DNA from 3 places in the Anaerobacillus sp. ABA4_114 genome. Region 1 is predicted to be linked to each of the others. Evidence: riboswitches for the same ligand, from Rfam matches in the RefSeq annotation. Region 1 holds a riboswitch; each other region holds the start of a gene.
What was found. A riboswitch is a leader RNA that binds a small molecule or an ion and turns the genes downstream of it on or off. The one in region 1 is predicted to bind cobalamin.
Positions count from the first base shown of each region.

Region 2: it holds a riboswitch for cobalamin, as region 1 does, so the genes downstream of both, ACXAEY_RS04025 (ribonucleoside-diphosphate reductase subunit alpha) here and ACXAEY_RS16650 (acyl-CoA thioesterase) in region 1, are expected to answer to the same signal.
Region 3: it holds a riboswitch for cobalamin, as region 1 does, so the genes downstream of both, ACXAEY_RS03470 (ABC transporter substrate-binding protein) here and ACXAEY_RS16650 (acyl-CoA thioesterase) in region 1, are expected to answer to the same signal.

Region 1 is NZ_JBSWUM010000001.1:3,230,108-3,237,854, forward strand. Features, by position in the region: gene ACXAEY_RS16640 (DUF4825 domain-containing protein) at 32-526, opposite strand; gene ACXAEY_RS16645 (cupin domain-containing protein) at 513-887, opposite strand; gene ACXAEY_RS16650 (acyl-CoA thioesterase) at 1,005-1,475, opposite strand; cobalamin riboswitch at 1,621-1,798, opposite strand; gene ACXAEY_RS16655 (AAA family ATPase) at 1,860-2,615, opposite strand; gene ACXAEY_RS16660 (hypothetical protein) at 2,800-3,042, shown strand; gene ACXAEY_RS16665 (Cof-type HAD-IIB family hydrolase) at 3,186-3,932, shown strand; gene ACXAEY_RS16670 (ribose-phosphate diphosphokinase) at 4,065-5,018, opposite strand; gene ACXAEY_RS16675 (DUF1648 domain-containing protein) at 5,157-5,657, opposite strand; gene ACXAEY_RS16680 (GNAT family N-acetyltransferase) at 5,719-6,141, opposite strand; gene ACXAEY_RS16685 (GNAT family N-acetyltransferase) at 6,134-6,913, opposite strand; gene glnA (type I glutamate--ammonia ligase) at 7,183-7,747, shown strand, end outside.
Region 2 is NZ_JBSWUM010000001.1:822,559-830,305, forward strand. Features, by position in the region: gene ACXAEY_RS04005 (DUF4349 domain-containing protein) at 1-782, opposite strand, end outside; gene ACXAEY_RS04010 (mechanosensitive ion channel family protein) at 860-1,960, shown strand; gene ACXAEY_RS04015 (hypothetical protein) at 2,059-2,592, shown strand; gene ACXAEY_RS04020 (hypothetical protein) at 2,630-2,755, opposite strand; cobalamin riboswitch at 2,978-3,154, shown strand; gene ACXAEY_RS04025 (ribonucleoside-diphosphate reductase subunit alpha) at 3,293-5,530, shown strand; gene ACXAEY_RS04030 (ribonucleotide-diphosphate reductase subunit beta) at 5,542-6,579, shown strand; gene ACXAEY_RS04035 (DmpA family aminopeptidase) at 6,912-7,747, opposite strand, start outside.
Region 3 is NZ_JBSWUM010000001.1:723,583-731,329, reverse strand. Features, by position in the region: gene ACXAEY_RS03480 (adenosylcobinamide amidohydrolase) at 1-949, opposite strand, end outside; gene ACXAEY_RS03475 (FecCD family ABC transporter permease) at 952-1,989, opposite strand; gene ACXAEY_RS03470 (ABC transporter substrate-binding protein) at 1,973-2,944, opposite strand; cobalamin riboswitch at 3,082-3,263, opposite strand; gene ACXAEY_RS03465 (acyltransferase) at 3,353-3,859, opposite strand; gene ppaX (pyrophosphatase PpaX) at 3,856-4,500, opposite strand; gene ACXAEY_RS03455 (nucleoside recognition domain-containing protein) at 4,490-5,437, opposite strand; gene lgt (prolipoprotein diacylglyceryl transferase) at 5,451-6,263, opposite strand; gene hprK (HPr(Ser) kinase/phosphatase) at 6,293-7,231, opposite strand; gene ACXAEY_RS03440 (glycerol-3-phosphate dehydrogenase/oxidase) at 7,506-7,747, opposite strand, start outside.

The DNA.
Region 1 (7,747 bases):
ATTTCCACTCAACACTTCATCACAATAAAAATCAGTCACGCTCATTCACTCCTGTTTGGTTTTCAAAAAATTGATTGACTTGCTCCGAGTCTTCAAGCTTTGGCTGAGCAAGATCGATCAGTTCATCTTCTGAAGCAGCTTCAAAAAGATTCTCACCATACCAAGCTTGAAACTCATCTCTCGTAACCGATAATACCTCGCCATCGTAATCAGCAGAAACGACCTCAGCATTTTGAATCAACGTGAAAAGAAACGTTGCATTGAATAGAAACGCTTCTCTTTGCTCTTCTTCTGGTAGCGCTTTTGAATAATAAGCTGTTAAGCCATATGGCTCGCTTTTTGTTTGCAGCGATAAACTTTTTAACTCCGTGCTACCAGGCAGCATTCGTAAGATCGCACCAACCGCTCCGTTGTCTCCTATGTATGAATCTTTGTACTGAAAAAGCGTTTCCTCGGCTGGTTCAGCAGAACGACAGCCGCTGACGATGATTAGCAATACTATAAAAACAAGCTTAATTCCCTTCATCTGTTATTTCCTGTAAACCACTGAACGGCTTTAGCTTGTCACATTCTATAACGATTGCGGTCATGCCATCTTCCGTCGACGTCTCATGCCATTCCCCTCTTTCCCACATCGCGAGCTCTCCTTTTTGTATACGAGCAGTTTGATCGCCGCCCTTCACGATTCCTTCTCCTTCTAGCACGAGGAACATTTGTGGCACCACAGCTTCATGACCTCCGAGTAATCCATCACGACCAAGATGCATACAAGCGATCTGTATCACATCGACCTCTTCTTCTATCATTCTCGTAATAGGCGAAATCACCACATGCTTACTATCAAACTTCGTAATCTCTTTACCTCGACCAAATCGGTAGCGCTTCATACTTACCCTCCTACATTATGCCCCATACATACTTCGATTCTTAAGGCGCTCTCCCTTTTAATCTGGCAAAAATAAACAAACCCCTCAGGAATTCGTTACCTGAGGGACCCTCCATTATTACCTTAACCTTGAACGATTCTGACGATGTTCCTTCCTTGAAGGCGCAGTGTCGTACAGCCTCTTCTCTTCATCCGTTTCAGGTAGGATGCCTGGCACGGCTTTCGGTTTCCCTTCTGAGTCGACCGCAACCATCGTTAAGAACGATTCTGTCGTCATCACTTTTCTCCCGTGAAGAAGATCATCTGCATACACCTTCACATACACTTCCATCGATGTTCGACCGGACCTCGTGACACAAGCCTCGAGCGTTAACGCATCTCCAACTTTCGCGGATGATAGAAAATCAACAGAGTCGATCGATGCCGTCACGACCACACAATTTGAGTGTTTCATAGCCGTTAATGCTGCGATTTCATCGATGTATGCTAACACTTTTCCTCCAAAAATCGTATCCAAATGATTCGTATCTGGCGGTAACACTAACCTTGTTTGTGTCATTTTCGAATAGCTTACTGGTAAAGATTCCATGATTGCGTTCCTCCTTCACTTTTTCAACAAAAAAACACATCTCCAAGTTGAAGATGCGCAGGATATAAACGTCACGAAATCACGGAACCACCAAACAGTATCCGTTAGTACTTTCCACGTAACACCCTCCTATCTCCCGTAGGAATCAATGCTCTTCCTTATGGCAGGTCTCCTGACTTCGATTCTTCAGCACATCGCCCTTCCCGTTAAACAACAGTGGTATTGCGATATGCCTCCTCTTCACAGTGGCGGGACCGCGCTGGATTTTCACCAAACTTCCCTTTTCAGCTTTTAATAAAGCCACCATAAGGCCTATTCAGTTAGTAAGGAAAATCCTTACCTGAAAATTACTATCTCCTATCGTTGAAGATCTGTCAAACTCGTTCACTGAAACAAATGATGCAGCAACCGATCTTTATCATCAAAAAACTCTTTCATCACCTTAAAGTGTTCCGTCTCCTCTAATGTTGTCTCAGTCATTCCATCTTCACTCAGCACAATCATTTTCGAATCTGGGTATGCCATAAGGATCGGCGAGTGTGTGGCGATAATAAACTGAGACCCCTGTCCGACCAGTTCGTGGATGCGGGCAAGCATCGACAGCTGTCTGATGGGAGAAAGTGCTGCCTCAGGTTCATCTAAAATATATAACCCTTCTCCCCTAAAACGATTGGTAAAAGCCGCGAAAAAGGATTCTCCGTGAGATTGTTGATGGAGCGATTTGCCTCCAAACCCATCGACGACTTTTGCCCCCGCAAACGGATCAGCATCTAACTCTTCAATATTTGTAGCGAGATTATAATACGTTTCCGCTCTGAAGAAGAAATGATCCTTCGCCCTATAAACGCCTTTTGCCAGTCGCAAATAGTGATCTAAGTTTGAGTGAGAATCATAGCTCGAAAAATTAAAGTTAAGCGTCCCGCCTTCAGGATTGAACCCATACTTAATCGCCATCCCTTCAAGCAGCGTCGATTTCCCCATCCCATTCTCACCAACGATGTACGTCACGTTCGGGTGAAACAAAAGCTCCTTAAAATGCTTAATTACCGGGAGATCAAATGGAAAGAAATCATATGAAGGGATCTCATCTTCCTTTACATTGAGACGTTTCACATACTGGGTTTCTTGCGTTAACTTCATTGCTAATTGCCCCCTAACTTACAAACATAAGTTCTACTCATCATACCACTCACACGCGAAGCGCATAATATAAAATGAAAAAAAGACGCATATTCACTGGAATTCACCCATATGTATAGTAATGAATTTCATTTTTTAAGGAGGAGATCTTATTTCTGATCAAAAGAAACAAGACGAAAACCTGGTGAAGAAAACCTCCAAACAAGCAAACGATCTTGTGAATAAATCTGCGGATACAGTTAATGATATGGTGAAGTCTGTTAGCGGAAAAGGCGGTCTCGTTGGCAAGGTCTCTGATACGTCTACTGATTTTGTGAAGAATGTGAGTAAAGCTGGCACAGATGCTGTAGGAAAAACGGCAGATAAGGCTGAGAAAATGATCAAAGGTGCTTCGAAGAAAGTGTTTGGGAAGAAGAGAGAGGAATAGTTGTCAGAACTTACTAAAACTCAATACCCTTAGAGAACCTATTCATCAGGTTCTCTTTTTTTTTGCCTATAAAAAACCACTCGACTACAGATTTCGTTTCATTTGTATTAGAATAGAGTCAGCGAAAGATAGGAGTGGATGAGATGAAAAAAGAGATAAAGTTAATCGCGTTAGATATGGATGGCACGCTCGTTAATCATGACGGCGAAGTGTCGAAGGAAAATGAGGACGCAGTGCGCCGTGCGAAAGAAGCTGGGTATCATGTTGTGATCAGCACTGGGCGCTCTCTCCCTTTCTGTCGTGAGATTGCAGAACAATTAGGCGAATCAGCTTACTTGATCACGGTAAACGGGGGTCAAATTTATGATCAGCATTTCAACCTTGTTGACAGTACGCACCTCGATAGTGAGATTGTCGCGAACCTTTGGGATCTTAAGAAAAAGCATGATGTTTGGTTCTGGTCTTCCACAACTGAAGGAGTATTTAATTCGAATACTCCGTTCGAGAAAGATCTTCATGAATATGACTGGTTGAAATTCGGTTTCGATGTGAAAGACGACGACGTGCGCCAAGTTATTTTAGATGAAGTGATGAGCAACGATGCACTAGAAGTCACAAACTCTAGTTTAACTAACATGGAAATCAACCCTGCAGGTGTAAACAAAGCAGCTGCGCTACGCAAAGTAACGAAATGGCTTGATCTTTCCATGGACGAAGTGATGTCTGTTGGAGATAGTATGAACGATATCGCGATGATTCGTGAAGCTGGCTTCGGTGTTGCGATGGGCAACGCACAGGAGCCCGTAAAAGAAGCAGCAGACTGGATTACGAAATCTTATACAGAGCACGGTGTCGCACACGCAATCGACCATATAATGAAGGGCGAGTGACAGGCACCACCCGCTTTATGTCGAAAGGCTGAGTGAATGGAACATTCACTCAGCCTTTTTGATTTCTCCCTTTCCCTCTCTATCCTGCAAATCAAAAAAAGAAGCTGAACTGTCAGCTTCTTTCTTCACAAGTTATTTTCTAATCTTACTGATCGACAGTTTCTCTTGAACGATGCGGATTGCTTCTGCAAGCAATGGTGCGATCGAAAGGACTGTGATCTTATCGATGTCACCGCTCTTCGGTAGAGGTAGCGTGTTCGTCACAACGATTTCTTTAATGTTCGATTGTGCAATTTCTTGTGTAGCCGTGCCTGAAAGGACTGGATGCGTGAATGTCGCGTACACTTCTTTCGCACCGTGCTCTTCTAATATTTGAGAAGTGAACGTCACGTTTTTCGCTGTATCGATCATATCATCGATAATGATCGCTGTTTTACCTACTACATCTCCGATTACGTTGATTGTAGAAGGCTCACCTGTATCGTATGAACGACGATCGATCAATGCGATCGGAGCATCAAGCAGGGATCCGAGTTTACGGGCACGCAGTGCACTGCTGTTGTCTGGGGCAACGATTACGATATCCTCAAGCTGTTTCTTCTCAAAGTATTCGGCTAGTACAGGAATACCAGAAACCTGGTCAACCGGAATGTTGAAGAAGCCTTCGATCTGGTTCGCATGTAGGTCGACCGTTAGGACTCTTGTTGCACCAGATCGTTCGAGCATGTTTGCGATCAGTTTCGCTGTGATCGGCTGTCTTGGACCGGTTTTTCTGTCCTGACGTGCATAGCCATAATAAGGCAGCACAACATTGATCGTTTTTGCAGAAGCTCGCTTCAATGCATCGATCATGATGAGGAGCTCCATCAAATAGTCGTTTCCTAATCCAGCCCCACCGATGGACTGAACTAGATATGTATCGCATCCGCGAATACTTTCTTCAACGTTCATATTGATCTCACCGTCTGCGAAGCGCTTAACGGAAGACTTACCTGACTCGATTCCAAGAAGTTTTACAACTTCTTCTGTAAGTTCAGGGTTTGAATTCAAACCAAATACTTTCACGTCTTTTTCTTGGCGTAGCATAGCGTAGCTCCTTTATGGTTCATTTCGATAGGAAGTTTCCAATCAAAACGTAATGTAAGGGAATCATTCTCTCTTCAACTATAACACAGCGCCCGTACAACTTTCTTCAAAAAATTAAAGGAAATCTTGCCCTGTTCCTTATCGCCACCGTATGGATTTCACGAGATAAATGATGATTGTACCAAATAGGATAACAAGGAATACCGGAACGATCCAAAACTCGAGGGTTTCTTTCGTACTCGACATCTCAACGATTTTCTGGCTCAATAACGCAAAGAAGATTGCGATTTCATTTTTTAGAAGGCGAATCATCGTAACGGCATAATAATACTGTCTTTCAGCGTTTCCTTCCGTTATCTTAACAACATAATTGTAAGAGTCAGGGATACGCTCAAGGAACGAAAGCCCAATCCACATGAGTACCCCAATCGAAGGTAAAAGGAAAACCGACCACTTGTCTCCCCACCGATCAGGTTCACCCGCAGCGTTGAAATGGTGCGGCACCACCTCAGGAATGCTTGACCAGTTGAGCACAACATAAGCGATTGAAAGGAGTAATGCTGAGATCCCTATGATGTCTAGGATGTTATGTAGAAATGGTTTTTCGATAGTAATGTTCGGTCTATTTCGAGTCCCCATCGTCATCCCTCCTTTTCGTGTCTACTATACTATACGAATGGAAGGTGAGGAAGTTTCCTTTTTAGAGTTCCTTTTTAAAGACATAGCTCACTTTATCGTAAGCCATCTTTTCTTCATAAAATCGATGCGCATCATGCCTTTGTAGACCTGAGGAAAGTGCGATGGAACGATAGCCATGGTCTTTAGCCCACTTCTCCACAAAGGAAAGGAGCGACTTGCCGTACCCTTTCGAGCGATCTTCCTTTCGAGTCACAAGATCATAAACCCATACACTTCTTCCATAGTATAAGGTGATCATCGGTGTAAAACCGATGACGGCTACGATTTCCCCTTCCTCATAGAGTGCATACAGGTGGTACATGTCTTTTTTACGTGCTTCGTCTACATACTCTAAATACGATTCTTCATCTAAATTCGTGCGCAGCTCACTCATTACGAGAAATGCTTCCCTTATTTCTTCAACCGACTTCATTTCTTTAATCATGTGACTTCCCTCCAGGATACAGCATGCCATACGAATACCCTAATCGTTCAAATCCACACTTTTGTAAAATTGGTTCACTCATCGGACTTGCATCGACCATTAAAATAGGATGCCCCATTTCTTTCGCTTTTTTCGCACGTGCAGCTAAAAGTGCCGTGTAATGTCCCTTTTTCCTATGCTGTGGTAACGTCGATCCACCCCACATGCTCGCAAAATTCTCTCCCTCCAAGTACATCCAGGCAGCACTTACCAAATCGCCAGCTTCATAAATCCCATATAAGGAGAGTGAATTCGTATTTCTAAAATCACGCCACAACCGTTCTCCTAAGCTTGCGAAAGAGTGATTCCATATGCTTTCTTCAAGCTTCATGATGGCATTGATTCCTTCCAAATCGGTTATTTCCTTCACATGTGATGTATCGTGACTTAACAAAAAGTGGTCATCAGAAAGCGGGATGACCATAAGCGCTTCTTTTTCACCTTTCTTAAACCCTTCATCTTCTAAAAGATCCACAAGGTTTGAAGGCTCGTCATAACTATAAACTTTCCACTCAAACTCCTGTTTTAATGTAGCAAAGCGGTCCTTTTCACCCGTAATAACCTTTTTAGCGTCAGCATTCGTCAAGTTAGAAAAGATGATGAAACCATGCTCATCTTGATGGACTGAAACATGACGAATAACATGATCGGTTTCTTCCCTTCGGAAGCCTGGAGGCGTAACGTTTTTTCTCATTTCTTCATCAAACAACGCTTTTAATTCATGCTTCTGCATACGACACCTCAATGAATAAAATTTTTGATACAAATTTCAAATCTTTTTACACATACTATCATTGTCTTGCAAAGTGAAGCATTTGGAAACCATTTCTATCATGGATTGTTATTTGAGCGGTTTACGTGAACAAAATAAGGGTATTTATTTCTATAGCTGATAGACAAAGTGAAATTTTATGTCAGGATTCCTAACATAAATCCACACTTATACGTTGTTATCGGTAAAATAGTGAATAGTTAAAAAACTTTCTAAAGGTGAGGTAATGTATGACGATTACAAAAGAAGGCATTAAACAAGTTATTTTGGATGAAGTTCATGAAAAGAATGTAGAATTTATTCGCCTAGAATTCACTGACATGCTTGGTGAAACGAAGAACGTAGAGCTTCCTGTTGAAGAGATCGAAAGTGTAATGAACAATGAAGCAATGTTCGACAGCTCTTCAATCGCAGGCTTTTCAGATATTCAAGAAAGTGATATGTACTTGTTCCCAGATCTTGAAACATTCAAAGTACTTCCTGAAGCGGTCGACACGGACTGCATTGCACGCTTCATTTGTGATATTCACACTCCCGACGGTGAACCGTTCGAAGGGGACCCTCGATTTATTTTAAAAAGAGCGATGAAAGAAGCGTCTGATCTTGGCTATACCGTAAACGTTGGACCTGAACCAGAATTCTTCTTATTCCAGTTGGACAAAGATGGCTATCCAATTCGCAAAATGAATGACCGCGGTGGATACTTTGATGCATCACCTAAAGACAAAGGTGACCAAGTACGACGCGATATCGTTCGCACGTTGAAGAAATATGGTTTTGAGATGGAAGCTTCTC
Region 2 (7,747 bases), 2.4 Mb from region 1:
ACTGTCTTAGAGAAGAAGGATAGAATTCCATTTGCTGTATTCATAAACAACTGTTTTGCTTCGGCGATCGTACTCTTATCACCTTCTCCGAAAGCAGGGACTTTAATTTTCTTTTCTTCTAATGAAACAGTCACGGTCGAATAGTCACTTTGATTGTTTAAATAGTTCATACGCCCTTTTAACTGCTCGATTTCTTCTTGAACTCGAGACAAATCGTTTGATATAGCCAACAGATCCTCCGTTTTTTCAGCTTTTTCTAAAAATGATTGGAGCCTATCTCTCACATCTTCTTTTGCTTTCAGCCTTGCTTCTAAGTCTACAAACTCTTCTGTAACATCAGTTCCAGTAACCGATTTTTCTGGTGTACCTTTACCAATTGTTTCAGCTTCATCAAGAAAAGGGTAAAAGTTATCTTGAGGGACCCTGACTGTCATCGAACCGTAGTTGATCTCTTCTTCAGAGAACGTTCTTGATTCTACAATATACCCACCGTTTGCTTCGAGTAGCTCTTTCAATCGGCCTGTGGCATCAGAAAGATCATCTACAGTTAAAGATAAATTAGCGTTAAAGATAACTTTTCGATCTGTTTGAAGTTCTGGCATCTTCATCGTTTCGTTCGAAGAGCTGGATTCAGAAGCGCTTTCTTTTGTTTCGCCTGCACTTCTATCCATCTCTTCTGAGAGTGGCTCTCCACTGTCACCACTTTCTGACTGTTGATTAGAGCTGCAGGCAGTAAGTATAAGGATTGCTATAACAAAGCTAAATAGTAAATACTTTCTCATTCCTTAACCCCCTAGATCACTATATACAACATAACGTGTTGATAACGGAATAGGTTACAAGTGATCATTCACAATTCTTGCTAAAGGAGGTTTTTACTTTTTTATTTCCATTCTTTGAAAGTTCAATCGCTAAAGACACGTTCATTACGATTGGTGTTATCATAGGTATCCTTTTGTTTAGGTTCATCGTTAAAGCGCTGTTCTTTAAAAGAAAAGGTTTAGAAAAAAAGGAGAGTAAGCATGCAGTCCTCTCATTCCTAAACTGGCTAACGCTATATGCCATCATCGTTTTCTTGCTTCTCTACTTTTCTGAGTATGCCTGGATGAGCCGTGAGCTGTTCACGATCGGTGATGTTGAAATATCTTTGCTGCTTCTTCTCATCGCATTGTTTATCATTACGCTTGCGAACAGGCTGTCAAAGATATTCACCTCACTACTGATGCCCCCTTTGTATGACCACTATCGATTAGATACGGGGTTGCAATTTACATTTAATCGAGTGTTCCATTATACCTTGATGGTAATAGCAGTGATTATTAGTTTGACTACTGTTGGAATCGATTTAAGCGCATTGACCATCTTCGCAGGTGTATTAGGCGTAGGAATCGGCTTTGGTATGCAAAACATTGCTAACAATTTCATTTCAGGTCTTATTATATTATTCGAGCGCCCCATCAAAGTAGGTGATCGCGTGATAATTAATGACATTATCGGAGATGTTGAGCAAATTAAAATGCGAGCAACAATTATACGGACGCTTGATAATGAACGAATCATCATGCCTAACTCTTACTTTATAGAAGAACAGGTCGTTAACCACTCCTACGGAGATAATCGATTGCGTCTCGTCGTACCGATCGGCGTTGCTTACGGTTCAGATGTTGAACTTGTAAGAGAACTGCTCCATCAAGTTGCAAAAGATGAGAAAGAAGATTCAATGTATGTACTTGAAAAACCAGAACCGTTTGTAAATTTCATCGGGTTCGGTGACTCATCCTTGGACTTTCAGTTGTTCGTTTGGATTTCTTCTCCAAAAGCGGCGGTCGTGACAAAGAGTAATCTTAATTTCCGAATAAATAAGGTGCTTGCTGATCATCATGTTGAAATTCCCTTTCCTCAACGTGATTTGCACGTGAGGAGTATGGATGACAACGTCATTGAAAAGCTAAGGAAATAAAATCACACAATTTCACACACTTTTTTCGCAATTTCTTCCACAATTATTGTCCATAATTAAGTGTGTAAGGATAATAATTTGAAGGGAGATCGAAAAAAATGAAAAAGTGGTTACTAGGTATTGCAGGTTCAGTTGTACTTGCAGGTGGAATAGCTGGTGTGAGTGCAAACGCGGCATCTGAAGAGGGTGCACAAGTAGACGGTACTGAGGTAGTTCAGGAACAAGGACAGGTGAAAGGGCATCACCATAAGCGAGGTTTTCATAAAGAAGAAAAAGGAAATGAAAATCATGAATTAATGGGATCGATTTTTGAGAAACAAGAAAAGCTAATCGATTTATTGCTCGATAAAAATGCCTCAGCAATTGATGGCGTTGAAGAATTACAAACTGAGTTAGCCGACGTAAATGAGCAGTTAAATGCACTTCATGAAGAAGCAAAGGCTGCTCATGAGAAATTGAAAGCACAAAAACAAGAATGGAAAGATAGTGGCGAAAGACCTGAGCTTACAGATGAAGAGAAAGATGAAATGAAAGCAAAGTTCAGTGAAATGAAAGAGAAACGTGAAGAAGCATTGGCATTAGCGAAAAAGAAAGATGAAATACTTACTGCATTAATTGAAAAGGTAAGCTAACGTAAAGAGATAGGGTTTCCTATCTCTTTTTTTATTCTCATGATTTTTGTGATAAGTGATTCATGATCTCCTTACTTTCTTCTTCACTGAGCAATCCCATTTTATAACACAATTGTGTATATCCGGCTAGTTTCTTTAAGCATGTGTGCTGCTTTTTACTCATAAGCTTATCTCCTTTTTCCTTAAGGAAACATTTTTAGGTATAAACAATATATGCTGAAAATGAAAGATAGTGTTAGGCTATAGAAAGACTTTATACCTAATCACACATTGATTGATTTTTTCTTCTTGTTAGATTACAGAATGTGCGGTAAGATAAATACATCGATATTTAGTGTTTTATTTTTAGATTAGATACTATATATAGACTTTATGGTAGTTAATTAAATAGTGATTGAGTATGCGGTGTCGTGAAACGACTTAATAGGGAATCCGGTTTTAATCCGGAGCTGTCCCCGCAACTGTCGTGTGGACGAAGCAAATGCCACTGGATGATGATCCGGGAAGGCTTGCTGAGGAAGAAGCACGTAGCCAGTAGACCTGCCGATGCTCAGAAACGTTTCTATTCTTCGGGGATTGAGGATGAGAAGTGGCAGAAAGGATGCAGGGTTATCCCTGGATTCTACCCTTGTCGTATTCTCAAAAGCTCACTCATAGAAGAGTGAGCTTTTTTATTTTGCTAAAAAAAGGAGAGGGTTAGATGAGTTTAACGATTGCTCTAGAGGAACATGAGATCATAATAGAAGCCAAAAACATTCTTAAGCGTTTTTCAAATCTTGATAGTGAAGGGTTTTTTAACAAATTAGGAAGCGGTATATCTGGAGAAGTGTCGGACGGCGATGTTGAACACATGTTGATTTTAAATGCGCTCGAGCGCATTTCAGCCGAAGAACCAGATTGGACATATGTAGCAGCATCTTTTCATCTTCAGTCACTTTATGACAGAGCTTTGGAAATTCGTGGAGAAGAACAGGTGTATGGTAAAGGGACATTTCATCGCCTATTGAAACGACTTACGGGCCAAGGAATCTACAACGCGGATCTCCTTAAAAACTATAGCGAACAAGAAATTGAACACCTTGCAGCAAACATAGCTCCAGATCGTGATCATCTTTTTACCTATATCGGCTTAAGAACGCTTGCAGATCGATATCTCACAAAAGATTTTGAAAAAAACACTATGGAACTTCCTCAGGAGCGCTTTCTCATTATCGCGATGATGCTGATGATGAAGGAGTCGGAAGATAAACGTTTGGAACGAGTGAAGGAAGCCTACTGGGCCATTTCAAATCTGTATATGACAGTTGCTACACCTACTCTCGCGAATGCAGGGAAAACATATGGTCAACTTAGTTCGTGTTTTATCGATACGGTAGATGATAGCTTGCGAGGCATCTATGACAGCAACACTGACATTGCGACAGTGTCAAAAAACGGAGGTGGAATCGGTGCATACCTCGGGAAGATTCGAGCTAGAGGCAGTGACATAAAAGGATACAAAGGTAACTCTTCTGGTGTACTTCCATGGATGAAGCAACTGAATAACACTGCAGTAAGTGTGGATCAGCTAGGACAGCGACAAGGTGCCGTCGCCGTTTATCTCGATGTTTGGCATCGAGACATCATTGAATTTCTTGATGCAAAGCTGAACAACGGTGATGAGAGGATGAGAACACATGACCTTTTTACGGGGGTGTGTATACCGGATGTATTTATGGAAACCGTTGAAGAACGTGGTGAATGGCATTTGTTTGATCCTCATGAAGTTCGGAAAGTGATGGGCTTTTCACTTGAAGATGCGTACGATGAACGTGAAGGCGATGGAGATGGAGATTTTAGGAGAAAATACGCGCAGTGTGTAAACAGTGATACATTATCTCGTAAAACTATACCAGCCATCGATATTATGAAACGCGTTATGAAATCGCAGTTAGAAACAGGTACGCCATTTATGTTCTATCGAGATGCTGTGAATCGAGCGAATCCGAATAAGCATGCAGGTATGATCTACAGCTCGAACTTATGTACTGAAATTATGCAGAACATGAGCGCGACGACTGTGGAAGAAGAAATAACAAACGAAGGAAAGATCGTAATTACCAAAAATCCTGGCGATTATGTGGTATGTAATCTATCGAGTATTAATTTAGGTCGAGCAGTTCCAGCAGGTGTTCTTGAAAGGCTAATCCCAATTCAAGTTCGAATGCTTGATAATGTGATCGATTGCAACACGATTGAAGTCCCACAGGCTCAACTTACAAATGAAAAATATAGAGGGATCGGACTTGGGACTTTCGGTTGGCACCACCTCTTAGCGAAGAAGAAGCTCGTTTGGGAGTCGGATGAAGCTGTTGAGTTTGCGGATCATCTTTATGAAACGATCAATTATTTAGCGATTGAAGCGAGTTCGGAATTAGCTCGTGAAAAAGGTAGTTACTCGATGTTCGAGAAATCGGACTGGCATACTGGCGCTTATTTTGATCGTAGAAACTATCACGATGAAAAGTGGAAAACACTGAAAGAAAAAGTGAAGAAGCAAGGTCTACGCAATGCTAATCTACTAGCTGTTGCACCGAATAGCTCCACAAGTTTAATAGCAGGTTCCACAGCATCGATCGATCCAATTTTTCGTAAAGAGTATTCAGAGGAAAAGAAAGATTACAAGATTCCTGTTACAGCACCTGATTTATCACCTGAAACGACCTGGTATTATAAGTCGGCTTATTATATCGATCAATTATGGAGCATTGAACAAAATGCTGCGCGTCAACGCCATGTCGATCAGTCTATTTCGTTTAACATCTATGTTCAAAACACGATTAAAGCCAAAGAGTTGTTGAACATACACATGACAGCATGGAAAAAAGGACTAAAAACCACTTATTACGTGAGAAGTACATCAGTAGATATCGAAGATTGCGAAAGCTGCTCAAGTTAGGAGGAAGAAGTATGAATACAATCCAAAAAAGAAAAATCTATGATATTTCAGCTCCCAATCGCTCTAGTGGGATTATTAATGGCAAAAGTTCGAACGTTTTAAACTGGGACGATACAAGATTCAATTGGACGTATCCAATGTATAAAAACATGTTGGGTAATTTTTGGACGCCGTTTGAAATCAACATGTCTTCAGACGTTAAACAGTGGGACTCCTTATCCAACGATGAACAGGATACGTTCAAGAAAATTATTGGTCTACTAGCGTTTCTTGATTCCATTCAAACCGATTATTCGAGTAAAGTAGCTGATTATTTAACAGATTCTAGTTTATCTGCCTTAATGCAGGTTCTTTCTTTCCAAGAAGTTATCCATAATCAATCTTACAGCTATGTGCTTTCATCACTAGTTTCAAAACAGGAGCAGGATCGAATCTTTGAATATTGGAAGCATGACGAGATCTTACTTGAGAGAAATGAATTCATTGCTTCAGGTTACGAGAGGTTTGTAGAAGACCCAACGCCTCAAACGTTTTTTGAGTCGATCGTATACGACGTTATTTTAGAAGGCTTGTTTTTCTATGCGGGATTCGCGTTCTTCTATAATCTCGCCCGCAATCAAAAGATGGTATCGACCTCGACTATGATCAATTATATTAATCGTGATGAGCAGCTACATGTCACATTATTTGCGAACATTGTAAAAGAACTGTTCAATGAGCAACCTCACCTGAACACGGAGGAAAACCATCGATTTATTAAGGATACATTTAAGAAAGCGGCGGAGTTAGAGATGAAGTGGGGGGAAGCGATCATAGGAAATAAATTTATTGGGATATCACAAAATGAGCTTAATGATTACATTAAGTTTATGACGAATAAACGTGTCAACCAACTTGGAATCGACCGGCCATTTGAAGGCTATCGAGAAAATCCGATGCGTTGGATTAAGGCGTATGCAGATGTTAATTCTGGAAAGAGCGATTTCTTCGAACAGAAATCCAGGCAGTATACAAAGGTATCGGATGATAATGGCTTTGATGAGTTGTAGAAGAACTTACTTATCTTAGTAGGTTCTTAGCATGTAGAGAAAGTAAGGTTTTGGATTAGTCGTTGATAGACAAAGGGATGGTCAGGATCTCTGTTAAACCATTGGGACGGGATGTTCTTTTTGGATATATTCAAATTGAGTAGGAGAGACGATCGCGGACTCCTGCGGTAGAACGGGCGGCCGAGACCGGGGTGTGAATTTCACCTCGGGCTTGGACGTTCGTCCGCGGAAAGCGTGCAATCGACTACGGCATCGGGAGCACCGAATAATGACATAGGTTTCTCGACAAGCTGAGATCAAGCTGTGAACCTACTTACCTAGTAGGTTCTTTTTTATAGCTTCATATCAAACTCCTCCAACAAATCCTTTAATGCTGGGCGCTCGTTTCCGTCTCTACCTACAACATGTGTTGCCTGTGTTAGTGAATTTAGCACCGCTTCTTCAGTAGCTTCACCTACCGCTCGGAATGCTAGGTCGATGTCTTCTTCGTGGATCGTTTGAAGTTGTAACGGTTCTGAAGATTTCTCGTGTGGAATCTTGTTTGCTGTGGAAAATCCAATGATGATTTCGCCGCTTCCAGTCGTAATGATGGAACCTGTCCTCGATAAGCCCGTTACGGATCGTTTGATGATCCGATTTAGCTGCCGCTCCGAAACAGGAAGGTCTGTGGCAACGGTCACCATAATTGAACCCTTGTCTTTTTCTTCCCATTTATGTAATAGATTTGCTTTGAGCTCTTCACCGATTGCTTTTCCATCGATACGCAGGTCTCGTAATATACCGAAATTGGTTACGACAAGAACACCTAGTGTATAGGTGCCATGCCCCATTTCCATCATTCTAGATGAAGTTCCAACCCCACCTTTTAACGAGTAACAAAGCATACCAGTACCTGCTCCAACTGCGCCTTCTTCTACATGTGTAGAAGCGTTAGAAATTGCTTCAAAAACATGTTCTTTCTTCACGTATTTTGCTCGGATATTGTTAAGAAACATGTCATTGCATTCTCCAATGACAGGATTGACCGTTCCTGTTGAATGACCGATTTCAGGGCATCGATCGAGCATGTATTCGATGAGTGCATCTGATGCTGTTCCAATGCTAAGTGTGTTTGTTAACAGAATTGGCGTTTCCAATGTTCCAAGTTCGGTCATTTGAATCGTACCCA
Region 3 (7,747 bases), 2.5 Mb from region 1:
TGTAGCTCTTATCGACGTGACGATTAACAAATGTGTTGTACCATCCCGTTCCAGAGCCAACGACACCTGAAGACATCGTCCGAAGAGGGAACGGAGCCTTGAGCTGAATCATTTCTTCATTAGACATTAATAACCGTTCATCGATAACTAGGTCATCGAGGTCTTCACCCTGTTTCTCTGGTAATAGTAGCATTTGAGGTTTTGGTACAGTAGGGTGCGGATGTTTTTCAATATTCGTTTGATATACCGACTGAATACGCGCTTCATCCAGTACCTCGTTCGGCTTGTGGTGCATATTCACCTTGCCATCTTCAAGTAGTAAAAGGCGGTCACAATACAAACCAGCAAGGTTCAAGTCGTGAAAAATTGAGATGACCGTAAGCCCTTGTTCCCTCGTCCACTTTTTTAACAAATCGAGAAGCTCTTTCTGATAAGAAAGGTCAAGATGATTCGTCGGCTCATCAAGCAACAGAATTTCCGGCTCCTGTGCGAGTGCTTGAGCTAGGAAAACGCGCTGACGTTCACCACCTGAAAGTTCATTCACGTAGTTGTCTTGAAAAGCTTTGATTCCAGTCTGCTCCATCGTCTTCTGGACAACTGCTTCATCACGCTCAGTCCACATCTGAAACCATCCAGTCTGGTGGGCATACCTGCCGAGTGAGACGGTTTCTTTCACTGTATATGGAAAAGCATGTTCAGCATGCTGTGGAAGCACAGCGAGAACTTTTGCTAGTTGCTTTGCGGAGTACTTTGAGATCGCCTTATCTTTTAAAAGCACCTCTCCTTTATCTGCTTTTAAAATACCGCTGATCACTTTGAATATCGTTGTTTTCCCGCTACCGTTCGGTCCTACGATTCCAAGCAGTTCTCCTCTTTTTACATCGAATGAGAGATCATGGAGCACTTCGTGACCTGGATATCCTCCTGTTACGTGATTCACCGTTAACATACTTACCCTCTTCTTTCTTTCCGTCTTCGAATTAAGATGATTGCGAACACTGGCGCTCCGATCAATGACGTAATGACTCCAATCGGTAGTTCCGTAGGTGAGATAATGATTCTTGAAATAAGGTCCGTTACAATTAGAAAAGCAGCCCCAAGCAGGATCGATAATGGTAGAAGGTGTCTATGATCTGGCCCCCATAATAGTCTCGTAAGATGAGGAATCACAAGACCGACGAAACCGATCGTACCGGAAACAGCTACAGCGCCTCCAGTTAGTATCGAGCCTCCTATTAATATCCACAGCTTCCTCTTAGCTACGTTGACCCCTATATGCTGTGCACGTTCTTCACCAAAAGACATCGCGTTCAGTTCCTTGCTACTAACTAGCAAAATACACGCTCCGATCACGAAGAACGGTAAGATAATCGCGATATATTCCCACCCTCGCATCGAAACACTTCCAAGAAGCCAACCGATGATTTGGCGAAGCTCTTCTCCTGTTAAAGCAATCATTAAAGATAGCAACGACCCAAGGAAAGAGCTGAACACGATCCCCGTCAGAATAATCGTTTCAACACGCATCGAACGTTCGATTTGTCGCGCAAAGAAAAGGACGAGGAAAATGGTAACGATCGAAGCAGCAATACTCATAATTGGCAGTGTGAACATGCCGATCAACGGCAGTGACAAGTTAAAAAAGAGGACGAGCACTGCACCGACAGATGCACCTGATGAGACACCGAGTACGTAAGGATCTGCCAATGGATTACGAAGAAGACCCTGAAAGGCAGCTCCTGCAACCGCTAGTGATGCACCGACAAGTCCTGCTAAGATGACACGAGGCAGCCGGATGTCCAACACGATTGTCGTGAACATAGGGTCCGTTTCACCCATTGACGGTAGGTTCAGTACCTCAGCCCACATCAATTTTAGGATTGTTTCGATCGGAACTGAGACAGTCCCGACCGAGATACCAAGCAGCATCGCGCCAACTAGCAGTCCACTAGCTATAACGTAAGGGATTGCTTTATTCAGTAAAAACATCCGGGTAAACCGCTTTAGCAAGTTCCTCTACTCCTTCAACAAGACGCGGACCAGAGCGTGTAACAAGGTCAGAGTGAACATCGACAACTCGTTCTTCTTTCACTGCGGTGACATCTTTCCAGCCATCACGGCTCAGCACTTGTTCCACTGGCTTTTCCGTATAGTAGCCGTATGTGGTGATGATCACATCTGGATTTGCTTGAATAATTGCTTCTTGATCGATTTGGTTCCAGCCTTCTTGGTCATGCGTAACGTTCGTAGCATTTATAAGTGAGAGCATGTCGTCCATGAACGTATTCTTACCAGGAGAATAAATTTCTGGTGCAGGAGAAACTTCAACAAAGACGCTCTTCGTTTCTTCGATTGACTCAGCTTTTGACTTGATTTCTTCTAGTTTCGATTTCATATCGGCAATCAACTCTTCAGCTGCCTCCGTTTCGCCTGTTGCTTGTCCAATCATTTCCATCGATGTGTAAACTTCATCAAAACTTTTTGCATCGTTAACGACTAGAACAGCAATTCCCGCATCGCGGAGCTGCTGTAGACCAGCTTCTGAGTTATGAGCACTAGAGCCGTGAGCGAGGACAAGGTCAGGATCTAATGAGATAATCTTTTCAACATTAAATTCCATCCCACCGATCTTCTCAATATCTGCAGTCTCTTCTGGGTAGTTCGCAAAATCTGAAACACCCACTACTTCACTACCTGCACCTAGTGCAAAGAGGATTTCTGCGTTACTTGGAATTAAGGAAACGATTTTCTCTGGATCTTCTTCTAGCGTTACATCCTTATCGAGCGCATCTGTGATGGTAACTGGGAAAGCGCTATCTTCTGTATTCTGATTCTCTTCTGTACTTACGTTAGTATTGTTCTCAGATGAATTATCTGATCCGCAACCGGCCATGATTCCTGTAACGAGTAGTAATAATACGAGCAATGAATAAAGCTTCTTCATGTGTAGTTCTCCTCCTAAAATGTATGATGAAACAAAAAAAATCCCCACGCACGAGCATGGAGATGGCCGAATGAAAGTAAGAATGATACACAAGATGACACTTACCTTCCTTCGCACATCCCTATCCTCGTAGGTTGTTCGTGCTTTTGAATCAGGCAGGTCTCCTGGCTTATGGTTATCGCTTACTGCTCCTTCCCATTCGATATGAACAGTGGATTTCACAGCTTACGACCATTTACAGTGGCGGGACCGCGCTGGATTTACACCAGCTTCCCTATTAAGTCTTCATCGTGAAGACACCTGAATCAGTACATATGTAATTGCAAGTTTTATTATACACGATAGTCTTTAGGGGTGAAAGACATCTGTAACATCTTCCTAATCGACCCCACTTCGACGTACTTTGTATTATAAGCCTTTTGCTTCTCTTTCTTCTTTTGTATAAATGATCCTCATTGGATTTCCACCTACAAAAGCTCCTTCAGGAACGTCCTTGTGCACGAGTGTTCCTGCAGAGACAATCGCTCCAGAGCCGATTGTGATGCCTGGCAACAACGTACTGTTCGCACCGATCATCACGCGATCACCGATCACAACATCACCAAGACGATATTCGTCGATCAAATACTCGTGAGCAAGTATCGTCGTATTGTACCCGATAATGGAATTCCTTCCGACTTTAATCCTCTCAGGAAACATGATATCCACCATGACCATCAGCGCAAAAGCCGTTTCTCCTCCGATCTTCATTCCTAGAAAAGTCCTGTATAACCAATTCTTCATCGGGATGAAGGGCGTATACCGTGCTATTTGTATCACAGCGAAGTTTTTTACAACTTTCCAGAATGGGACCGTTTTATAAATTTGCCATAGGGCGTTGCTTCCTTCGACAGGGTAACGCTCGGTATTTCTCACTTGCCTACTCCAGCGATTGAAAGAAGCTCTGACATATGATCAAGCATATGATCTGGATTATAAGAAGATAAAAACTCTCGCCCTTTTATCGTCCATGATACACCGACAGTCTTTACACCGGCATTCTGCCCAGCAAGAATATCATATTGGCTATCGCCTACCATGATCGCATTTTCAGGACTAGAACCGAGCATTTTCATCGCAGTATTCAGTTGTTCTGGATGAGGTTTTGGATTTTCTACTTCTTCGACTGTAATGACTACAGGGAAAAATTGATCCAGCTTTGTCAGCTTCAATCCCATCTCCACTGTGTTCCGCATCTTAGACGTCACGATCGCAAGCTTGTATCCATTTTCGGACAACGTCTTGACCGTTTCAAATACACCATCGAACTCCGTTACGAGTTGATCGTGATTTTCGATATTATGATTTCGGTAAAACTGTACCATCTCTTCCGCTCGTTCTCTATCATGCTTCTCAAACGTGTGATAGAGCGGTTCTCCAATGAAGTTCACAAGTTCTTCATCGGAATACAGTCCTGGGTAGTAATGCTCGAACGTATGCTTGAACGATGCCATGATCAAATCGTTCGTATTGATTAATGTTCCATCTAAATCAAATAAAATCGTATCAATGTTCATAAAAAGGTTCCTTTCTGTGTGAAACACGTGTATCCTTACGCTTCCAAATAATCGAAATCACTACCGTTAACAGGACGGCAGTAATCAGCCTCACCAATAAGAGCCAGATAACTGGTATTCCTAGTGGTATAAAGATCAGCGTATCTTCAATAACAGCATGACACGCTACTAGAAAAATAAACGCGAGGTAAAGATCCTTTTTCTTCACACCATCTTCTTTTGCAGCCTGAATCATAACTCCCGCTCCATAAGCTAGACCGAAAACAAGCCCTGCTGCTAGCGTAGTCGACGTATTTTCTCTCATACCAAGGCTCCTAGTGATAGGTGCCATCCACTTCGAGAACACGTTGAGCCATTCGCGATCTTTCATAACTTGAATAAATATCATCAACGGAATCACGATGAGGGCGAGCTGAAGAACACCGATCGAAGCTTTTTCAAGACCTTGAAGTAAAATCAGCCCCCACCCGTTTACTTCTTCACTAGATTGAGGAACTAAGCCATAGACAGCTTGTTCATTCCCGCCTTGCCAAACAAGGTTTATAATGAATCCTGATACAACCGCAAGACCGATCCGCACACATAAAATAACCCACAGCTTGACACCGACCTTAGCAGCAACGCCTGATTCAATTAATAAATTGTGAGAAAAAGAAAGCATGACGGCAAGGATAAACACTTCTTTGACAGAAAGATCAAGGGTCAAAATTGCTCCGATTCCTGCATAAAGGTTCAAGAAGTTCCCGATTACGAGCGGAATGGCTGCTTCGCCTGATAAACCAAGCCATTTCATAGCAGGTTCGATTAAACTGATCACCCATTCCAGGACGGGTGTATACCTTAAGATCGTAACAAGAAGAGTGATTGGGAATATAATTTTTCCAAGCTCCCATGTTGTTTGGAGGCCCGTCTTTAATCCACGTTTCAGCGTTCCCATACTCACCCTCCTCTTATGATTTATCGTTGTACGGTTTAGGGTTCTTCTTCATTCTTCTGTAAACAATTGTGATAATCGCACCGATAATGAGCACGACTGAAATAACCTGAGCCATTCTGAGCGACTCCGTTAGCATAAGACTATCCGTTCTTAACCCTTCAATAAAGAAACGTCCGATGGAATACCAGATTACATAGGAGAGGAAGACTTCTCCTCGTTTAACGTTCGTTCTTTGTAGAAGGATTAAAATAACAAAGCCTACTAAATTCCATAACGACTCGTATAGAAAGGTAGGGTGATAATACGTACCTTCGATGAACATCTGATTTACAATGAAATCAGGAAGCATTAAGTTCTCAAGAAACTCTCTCGTCACCTCTCCACCGTGAGCTTCCTGGTTCATGAAGTTTCCCCATCGACCGATCGCCTGTCCAAGGATAATACTTGGAGCTGCGATATCAGTAATTTTCCAGAAAGATAACCCGCGCTTTTGAGTAAAAACGAGAGCAGTAATAACGGAACCGATCAATGCACCGTGTATCGCGATTCCGCCTTCCCAAATCGCAAAGATATCTCCCAGATTGTCCTTATAGTAACCCCACTGAAAGATAACATAATAAATTCTGGCCGAAATAATAGCGATCGGTACGGCCCATAGTATTAAATCGACAAATGTTTCTTTCGGCAGCCCTTGACGCTGTGTTTCTCTAACCGCAAGTACAAGCCCAAGATAAGCTCCTAGCGCTATGATGATACCGTACCAATAGATTGAAATCGGTCCTAGCTGAACCGCAATTCGATCTAGAGGTTCTATTGTTGCTAACATGTCCGTTTCCCCTTTCTATGTTAAACCTGTTAGATGCTATCGTGATCGTCTCCATCTTCGATTTCTTTTGTTAAACGCTCGGAGAACTGTTTCGCTGCGTTCATCCCCATGTTCTTCAAACGGAAGTTCATCGCAGCAACCTCAATGATGATCGCTAAATTTCGTCCTGGACGCACTGGTACAACGAGGCGCGGAACATTGGAATCGATGATCTGCATATATTCCTCTTCTAGACCAAGACGGTCATATACTTTTTTAGAGTCCCAAAGCTCAAGGTTTATTACTAATGAGATCTTCTTGTAATTTCGAATCGCACCTGCTCCAAACAATGTCATGACATTTATAATGCCGAGACCCCTTATTTCAAGAAGGTGTTGGATCAACTCTGGCGCACTACCAACAAGCGTGTTTTCAGCTTCCTGACGAATTTCAACCGAATCGTCGGCAACTAATCGATGGCCGCGCTTTACTAGCTCTAGAGCAGTCTCACTCTTACCAACCCCACTCGAACCTGTAATCAGAACGCCCACACCATAAATATCGACTAGAACGCCGTGAATAGCAGTGTTAGGGGCAAGCTGACTTTCAAGATAGTTTGTCAATCTACTACTCAGACGGGTAGTCGTCATACTCGTGCGTAAGATCGGTACATCTTTTTCCTTGGAAGATTGAATCAGTTCATCTGGCACGATCATGTCTCTTGAGATGACGATACCCGGCGTTTCATCAGTGCACAGCTTTTCCATTCGCTCCTGTTTTTGCTCCTCTGGTAAACCGTTGAAGAATGAAAGCTCAGTCTTACCTAATAGCTGCAATCTTTCAGCAGGATAATATGTAAAAAAACCAGCCATCTCAAGACCTGGACGTGATATATCACTTGTGATGATCGGGCGATGAATTCCTTCAGCACCACTTACAAGTTCAAGGCTGAATTTCTCCATTACATCTTTCATGCGGACTTTTACCATTCATAAACCTCCTAAATCGAACCTAATGGTTACATTTTTCGCTATTTTCTATTGTACCATTTCACATTTGAAAGAACAGAATGATAAACTACAATTTCTTAAAAAGGAAAAAGCTTGTCCCTCTCTTTTAGTAAGATTAGCTTCAAACGCTACGGTCGTATTCAAGTTCTTATTTTGAACTATTCTTTGTAAATATATAAATCTTCTGATCGTACCTAAACAAAAAAAGCCGTCGAGAAAGTCTCGACAGCTCTACAGGTGGCCTAACTGATCATTATGCATCTACAGGTACTTCAGCATCTACCGGTACCACTGCATCATGGAGTTGTTTATCTAGCTCTTGTAAATGAGCTTCTTTCATTTCGTTCGACCAGTTTAGACGTTTTGCCATGTACTCGATAACAGGCTCTTTCCAAGTTTTCACCCAGTCGATATCAAAGTATAAGGCGCTTGTTCTTCGATTAAAGTAATCGAGCGGTGTAGCGACCATTTCTTCTTCGATCCCATAGATGAGTG